2 regions of the Sporomusa sp. GT1 genome follow, and region 2 is predicted to be linked to the other one. Evidence: a T-box and tRNA genes for the amino acid it is inferred to sense, from the RefSeq annotation. Region 2 holds a T-box; the other holds one or more tRNA genes.
What was found. A T-box is a leader RNA that pairs with one kind of tRNA and senses whether it is charged. The one in region 2 lies ahead of tyrS (tyrosine--tRNA ligase), so its partner is inferred to be a tRNA-Tyr.
Positions count from the first base shown of each region.

Region 1: it has a tRNA-Tyr gene. The T-box ahead of tyrS (tyrosine--tRNA ligase) is inferred to sense a tRNA for this amino acid. The anticodon was not compared.

Region 1 is NZ_BMBX01000016.1:73,401-77,612, reverse strand. It holds gene GT1_RS16270 (DUF421 domain-containing protein) at 1-97, shown strand, start outside; gene GT1_RS16265 (NUDIX hydrolase) at 185-697, shown strand; gene GT1_RS16260 (undecaprenyl-diphosphate phosphatase) at 711-1,511, shown strand; tRNA gene GT1_RS16255 (tRNA-Thr) at 1,614-1,689, shown strand; tRNA gene GT1_RS16250 (tRNA-Tyr) at 1,796-1,880, shown strand; tRNA gene GT1_RS16245 (tRNA-Met) at 1,887-1,962, shown strand; tRNA gene GT1_RS16240 (tRNA-Thr) at 2,201-2,276, shown strand; tRNA gene GT1_RS16235 (tRNA-Met) at 2,291-2,367, shown strand; gene tuf (elongation factor Tu) at 2,720-3,922, shown strand; gene rpmG (50S ribosomal protein L33) at 4,144-4,212, shown strand, end outside.
Region 2 is NZ_BMBX01000035.1:26,821-31,032, forward strand. It holds gene GT1_RS20345 (transglycosylase domain-containing protein) at 1-1,786, opposite strand, end outside; T-box leader at 2,040-2,269, shown strand; gene tyrS (tyrosine--tRNA ligase) at 2,337-3,554, shown strand; gene GT1_RS20355 (small, acid-soluble spore protein, alpha/beta type) at 3,609-3,938, opposite strand; gene yunB (sporulation protein YunB) at 4,076-4,212, shown strand, end outside.

The DNA.
Region 1 (4,212 bases), on a different contig from region 2:
TACTATTCATAATGTTTTTATTGCTTTTATGGATCAGAATAAACAATTACATGTGATTCATGATGATGTCCGGGAGCAAAGTGTTTTTCTACACTGAAGCCCCGGCTTTTTATTATTCCATAGTGGGTATAGGTTTTGGATTAAATATGGTAAAATAGTAACAGTGTTTTTTTAGGAGGCAATAATGAGAAAGCAACGATATACCTTTTGTCCTAAATGCGGCGGCAAATTGCATTACCGTCCGGTTGGTGAGCGGCAGCGCCTGGTATGTACCGATTGCGCTGCCACGATGTATGAAAATCCAATTGTCGGCGTAGCCGCTATTGTGCGGCAAAATGATGCTATTTTGCTGGGGCGCCGGGCGGCTGCCGCCAGCTATCCCGGATTGTGGTGCATACCCTGCGGCTATGTTGAATATGATGAAGATATCCGTGATGCTGCCAAACGGGAGTTCCTGGAGGAGACCGGCTTGGTTATTGATCCCGGAAAAGTATATGCTGTTTTATCCAACTTTCACAATCCGGCGGTTCACACTGTAGGTGTATGGTTTGAGGCAAAAGTCGTCGGCGGTGCGCTATGTCCGGGTGATGATTTAGACCGGGTAGACTATTTTCCGCTCGATTCAGTGCCGGATTTGGCTTTTCCTACCGATCATGACGTCATCAGGATGCTGCGGGCGGACATGAAAAATAAGTAAGAGGTGTAATTACATGAGTGAAAATATGATTGCAATAATTATTGGTATTGTCGAAGGCTTAACCGAGTTTTTGCCCATCTCTTCTACCGGGCATATGATTCTGGTTGGGTCGCTGCTGGGGTTTGAGGGAGAAAAAGCCAGCGTTTTTCAGGTGTTTATTCAATTAGGTGCTATTTTATCGGTATTCATTTTGTACCGGGACAAGTTTTTGGCCATGCTTAGGCCCAGGAGGATTAACATTTACGGTAACGGGCTGACAGCTTTGCATGTCCTGGCTGGCATTGTACCGGTAATGGGAGTGGCTTTTTTCCTGCACAGCCCGATAAAGAGTTATTTATTCTCTCCTTATACAGTAATTATTGGCTTGGTCGCCGGGGCTGTCCTGATGCTGGTGGCTGAAAAGACGGCAAAACGTCCGGTGACTTGCGATGTTGACAGAATGACGATAAAACAGGCCTTTTGGGTCGGATTGTTTCAGCTTTTATCTTTATGGCCGGGGTTTTCCCGTTCCGGTTCAACCATTGCCGGTGGTTTGTTTTTGGGAATGAGCCGCAAAGCTGCTGCTGAATTTTCCTTTATTATTGCGGTACCCTTGATGCTGGTGGCGTGCCTGTATGACTTATTGAAGATATGGAACAAGCTGAGCATGGATGATATTGTCATGTTTGCCATTGGTTTTTTTGTTGCGTTCATTACCGCTTACATATCAATTGTTTGGTTTTTGCGTTTCCTGAATAACTCGACACTGGCTTCTTTCGCTTATTACCGGTTTGTTATTGCCGGGGTATCATATTATTATTTTTTCATGCGCTGATTTACGGTTATAGGTTGAAAATACCTGCGTGAAAGCTGTTGACATAGGTCGCCAGTTATTATATAATAGGTTCTGTCACTGAGTTAGGGGCAAAAAAATGCTGCTGGCGTAGCTCAATAGGTAGAGCAGCTGACTTGTAATCAGCAGGTTGTGGGTTCAATTCCTATCGCCAGCTCCACAAGCCTTGAACCGGGTTCTTGCGAGCCGATAGGCGAAAGAAGAACACGTGTGAGTCGCTTAGTTTCAAGCGAACGCGCGGAACATCCTTAGCAGTGAGTCAATATGGAGGGATTCCCGAGTGGCTAAAGGGAGCAGACTGTAAATCTGCCGTCTTTGACTTCGGTGGTTCGAATCCACCTCCCTCCACCATAACATCGCGGGGTGGAGCAGTTGGTAGCTCGTCGGGCTCATAACCCGAAGGTCACAGGTTCAAGTCCTGTCCCCGCAACCATGAATTATCGCTTCGCTTATATTAAAATCAAATTTGATTTTATAAAGCGAAGCTTTATAAAGAATACAACATGTTCCCCAAATCTGCGACAAGCCAACTATCTGCCACTCAGCCGCAAAACGGCTTAGTAGTAGGCGCGACGAGCACGCGACCGGAGTCGTACTGGGAAGTACGTCGGAGGGAGCGCGCACAGGAGCAACAACGCAGATAGGCGCTAATAAGTCGTTTTGTGTATGATGCTGGTGTAGCTCAGTCGGTAGAGCGTATCCTTGGTAAGGATAAGGTCACCGGTTCAATCCCGGTCACTAGCTCCATTAATTCTATATATGGCGGCGTAGCTCAGCTGGCTAGAGCATTCGGTTCATACCCGAAGTGTCCGGGGTTCAAATCCCTGCGCCGCCACCATACCGGTAATAATAAACCCGCAGCAAACCGCTGCGAGGTTTTTTTATTTTAGTACAAAATGCGGGAGGATTTTTATAGGTCGGATAGAATACCCTATATAGCATCCAATAAGGATTATTCGGCTGTGTTGTTATAGAACGCAAGTCCAATGCCGGCGGCAGAGCATTGTTGACAGCAGGCTGAGATAAAATCTTTATTGGATTTCATATGGCTTGTCAGGCAGAGACTGCTGACAGCGCAACACGTATACTCAACAAGATTTATGCCAATATATAAGAAGAGATAGTCTATTCCAGGTATATCCAGAAAAATGATTAATGCAAAAAACGATAACTAAGGGAGGTAACACTTAATGGCTAAGAAAAAGTTTGAAAGAAACAAACCCCACGTTAACATTGGCACCATCGGTCACGTTGACCATGGCAAAACCTCGCTGACTGCCGCTATTACCATGACCCTGGCAAAACACGGCGGCGGAGAATTCATGGCGTATGACCAGATCGACAAAGCTCCGGAAGAAAGAGAACGCGGCATTACTATCAACACCGCTCACGTGGAATACGAAACCGCAAACCGCCACTATGCTCACGTTGACTGCCCGGGCCACGCCGACTATGTAAAAAACATGATCACCGGCGCAGCGCAAATGGACGGTGCTATCCTGGTTGTATCGGCCGCCGACGGCCCGATGCCGCAAACCCGTGAACACATCCTGCTGTCCCGCCAGGTAGGCGTACCTGCCATGGTTGTATTCTTAAACAAAGCCGATCTGGTTGATGACGCAGAACTGATGGAACTGGTAGAAATGGAAGTTCGCGAACTTCTCTCCAGCTACGAATTCCCAGGTGACGACATTCCTGTAGTAAGCGGTTCTGCCGTTAAAGTTCTTAACTGCGGCTGCGCTAAAGCCGAATGCGAATGGTGCGGCAAAATCCACGAGCTTATGGCAAAAGTGGACGAATACATTCCGACCCCGGAACGCGCTACCGACAAGCCTTTCCTGATGCCTGTAGAAGACGTGTTCACAATCACCGGTCGTGGTACAGTAGCCACCGGCCGTGTAGAACGCGGTGTGGTAAAAGTAAGTGATACCATCGAAATCGTTGGTATGACCGATAAACCGAAATCCACAGTAGTAACCGGCGTAGAAATGTTCCGGAAACTTCTGGATTCGGCAGTAGCCGGTGACAACATCGGCGCGCTCTTGCGTGGTGTAGAGCGTAAAGAAATCGAGCGCGGCCAAGTACTTGCCAAGCCTGGTTCCATTAAACCTCACACCAAATTCAAAGGCGAAGTATACGTATTGTCCAAAGAAGAAGGCGGCCGCCATACCCCGTTCTTCACCAACTATCGTCCGCAGTTCTACTTCAGAACAACTGACGTAACCGGTGTTGTAAATCTGCCGGAAGGTGTAGAAATGGTAATGCCTGGCGACAACATTCAAATGAGCATCGAGCTCATCACCCCGATCGCTATCGAAGAAGGTCTGCGCTTCGCTATTCGCGAAGGCGGCCGTACTGTTGGCGCCGGCGTTGTAACCGCTGTTACCGAGTAGGCGCGCAAACGGTCTTTTAGCTGATGTATTTGCATAAAAGGAAGATTCTATGATATAATAAATAAGCGGGGGAACAACCCCTGCTTATTTATTGACATACCCGAACGTGTGGACTATTGACACACTGATATAATTGTGATAAATTGTATTAGTGACATTAATAGAAGTTTTGTCAAAATAGACTCATAGCGCTATATTTACTGGTAAGAGAGGTGTACAGGATGCGCAACGCGGTAACATTGGCCTGCACAGAATGCAAACAACGCAATTATCAGACCAATAAAAACAAG
Region 2 (4,212 bases):
CGCCGGTGATGCCGCTCAGATAGTCGGCATTATCGTAACCCATCCAAACAGCTGCTGCTAAATCAGGCGTATACCCGACAAACCAGGCGTCCTTATAATCGCTGGTAGTACCGGTTTTTCCAGCTGCCGGACGGCCAAAGTAGGCACCTGCCCCGGTACCCTGATTAATAGCTCCCCGCAGCATATCTGTAAGCAGATATGCGCTTCGTTCATTGACAACTACCCTTTCACGGGGAAGGGTTTCTTCAATTACTTTACCATTGCGGTCGACAACTTTAATGATAGCTAGCGGCTCAACCCGTACGCCGCCATTTGCCAGCACTCCATAGGCACTGGCAATCTCCAGCGGGGTGACACCACGGGTAAGGCCACCTAATGACATGGCCAAATTGCGGTCATTGGTATTACCGGTAAGGACCAGTGTGGAGATACCCATTTGCTGTGCATAATATAACGTTTTGTCAATACCGACCTGCTGAGCTAATTTTACGGTTACAACATTTAGTGATTGCTCAAGGGCAGTACGCATAGTTACCGGACCGCGAAAGCGTCGATCGTAATTCATTGGCGACCAGCTGCCAAAGCTAATGGGTTTGTCATCAATAATGCTGGCCGGTGTAAAACCGCTTTCAAGAGCAGCCAGGTAAACAAACGGTTTAAAGGCAGAGCCCGGCTGGCGTTCGGCTAGTACTGCACGGTTAAACTGATCGTTTCCACGGCCGCCAACCATGGCTTTGATATGACCGTTATGAGGGTCAATAGCCACTAAAGCTCCTTGGGGTTGTTTGATGCCATTTTCAGTACGGCGCGTCGGCAGCAGTTGATTCATAGCCTGCTCTGCTGCGGTTTGCATTTCGATATCCAAAGAGGTATATACTTTCAAGCCGTCTTTATATACGGCATCTGCACCATATTTTTCGATAAGCAATTGCAATACATAATCGGTGAAATAGGAAGCAGTTGCAGTAGTAGTAGTGTTACGGTTAACCAGTTTTATTTCGGTGTTCTTGGCCTTTAAAGCGGTGGCCGAATCAATGTAATCATACTTAACCAGTTGGTCTAATACTACAGACTGCCGTTCTTTAGCCGCTTTTAAATTGCTGGAAGGGGAATAATAATTAGGACTCTTAGGTATGCCGGCAATCATAGCGCACTCAGCTAAATTCAAATCTTCAACATTTTTGCCAAAATAAATTTGAGCAGCTGTTTGCACGCCATAGGCACCTTGACCAAAATAAATTTGGTTCATATACATTTCTAATATTTCCTGCTTGCTGTATTGCCGCTCAATTTGCAAGGATAAGAAGGCTTCCTGGATTTTACGCTTAATTGTCTGATCTTGTGAAAGTAAAGCATTTCTGGCTAGCTGCTGGGTTATGGTACTGCCGCCTTCAGCTATACCGCGATTGGTTATATTAGACCAGATAGCTCGCAGGATACCCCGGGGATCAATACCACTATGCTGATAGAAACGGACATCTTCTGCTGCAATAAATGCATTTTGTAAATTTTTTGGTATCTTATTTATAGATACCGGCAACCGGTTTTCTACTGAATGGATGGTTGTTATGAGCTTCCCGTTTACATCAAAAATTTGGGAAGAGACAGCCGGACGTATTTCTCCCTTCAGGCTGGGAATAGTATGGATGCTGGCCGTCAAAAATCCAAGGCTTGCACCTGTTAACATAACTAAGAACACAAGTATGGCAATGATGGTAACTGCCCGGAAATTTTTCTTGGGACGCCGTCGGCCTGACTCTTTATTTTCGTTATTTTTATCTTGCATTGTTTCCTCCCCCTGCAAATTCACTTACATTTGCAGCTAAATATTATTGAAAAACAAAGTTAAAAGGATTTTGATTCGCTAATCATTATATCATAAAAACTATTGATAGGGTATTTCTTTGGTAATGGTTTGCAATATTAAAATTGTTATGTTATAATGCGGCATAAAAGTAGAAATTTTGTCTGAGATATCGAGAAATTTGACGCAAGATACTAGTACCTCAGGGATATAAAAATATACAGTATATTATATGTGAAATGTAATGAATAGGAGAAGTAAGTCAGAATGGTCTTTTAGAGAGCTGAGGGCTGGTGAAACTCAGTAGGCGGACTGGCTGAAATACACCTATGAACAGCAGGCTGAAAGTATGCAGCAGTAAGCCGGGCCGGAGCCACCGTTATATGGCTGGAAGTTTTTTAACTTCGCTTGAGTGGCTTATTGCAGCAACAAGGGTGGTACCACGGGTTTACTCCCGTCCCTGACAGGGGGCGGGTTTAATTTTTTTTACCGGCTGTGAAGTCCGGTAAACTCAATAGAGGAGGATGTAATCATGTCTGTCTTAGATATTCTTAAAGAGCGTGGATTTATTCAACAATTGACACATGAAGATGAAATTGCAGAGTTATTAGATAAGGAAAAAATTACTTTTTATATCGGTTTTGACCCTACGGCCGATAGTCTGCATGTTGGACATTTTCTGGGAATGATGGTGATGGCTCATATGCAACAGTCCGGCCACCGTCCTGTTTGTCTTATCGGTGGAGCAACGGCAATGATCGGTGATCCCTCCGGCAAGACAGATATGCGAAAAATGCTGACAAGAGAAGATATTGAACACAATGGCGAACGATTTAAAAAGCAAATGCAGCGTTTTATTGATTTTTCTGATGACAAAGCGTTGATGATGAATAATGCCGACTGGTTGTTGCAGCTGAATTATGTAGAATTTATTCGGGATATTGGCATCCATTTCTCCGTTAACCGTATGCTGACTGCCGAATGTTTCAAGCAGCGGATGGATAAAGGATTATCGTTCCTGGAGTTTAATTATATGTTGATGCAAGGCTATGACTTCCTGGAGCTTAACCGCCGGTGCAATTGTATTATGCAGATGGGCGGTGACGACCAATGGTCTAATATTTTGGCTGGCGCAGATCTTATCAGGCGTAAGGAGGGAAAACCGGCTTACGGCTTGACCTTCACATTACTGGCCACAAGTGACGGCCGGAAGATGGGCAAGACGGAGAAAGGGGCCCTATGGCTGGATGCTGAAAAGACCTCTCCCTATGATTTTTATCAGTACTGGCGCAATATCGATGACGCCGATGTAGAAAAATGTTTGGCGCTGCTGACATTTTTGCCGATGGATGAAGTCCGGCGGCTGGGCGCGCTTCAGGATAAAGAAATTAATACAGCTAAGAAAACACTTGCCTTTGAGGTAACGAAACTCATTCATGGTCAAGCAGAGGCCGAGAAAGCTCAACAAGCCGCCGAAGCATTATTTGGCGGAGCTGGAAGTTTGGAGAATGTACCAACAGTATCGATAGCCAGTACTCTGATCGGGACAAAACTGCTGGATGTTCTTGCCGGCACAGGCATTGTTGCATCCAAAAGCGAAGGGCGCCGACTCATTCAGCAAGGCGGACTTTATATTGGCGATATTAAGGTAGCTGATCCGGACTTTTTGCTTGCAGCAGATCTACTTGAGAATAACAGTCTGCTCATCCGTAAAGGCAAGAAGACATATCACCGTATTATAGTGGAATAAGCAGATCTGGCAGAAAATAAAAATTGGGTCGCAGCCGCGACCCAATTTTTATTTTCATGGTTTGTCTTCTAAATGTTTTTTGGAATCGTCTATAATTTCATCTTCGACAGGAGCCATCTGTGCTTCAGCCATCGAAACCAGTTTTTTTACCATTTGACCACCGATATGGCCGCCCATCTGACCACCTATTTTTCCTACCTCTTTGGTAGTCATATTCTCCCAGCCAACACTTTCTATTTTCTCCTTAAGTCCAAGTTCTTCCGCTACTTCAAGTTTTTTTTCTTCAAGAACACTTTCATAATTATCGGTGGTTATTTCTTTCTTCATCTCACGGCCAAGAGTTTCATTTGCCACTTGCAGCTTCAACTTTTCCAAACCATCCATATAATCACCTCGCATTTTTTTTTAGTATTCCCGCTTAACTAATTCCCATGAATATGATATTTAGTAACCGATAAACAGTCTTCGTCATATATATAATAATCAAACAGTGTTAGTGTGTTTCGAAGGAGGGGGGAGACATGCGGTTTTCCGTGCGGCGCAGACGTACAATACCACTCTTCCCAATAGCGTTGATAATAGCGGTAACCATAATGGTATTTTTTTTCTGGAAGGCTGAAACTCATTTAAAACCAACACTGATGGCTATTGCTGAGGC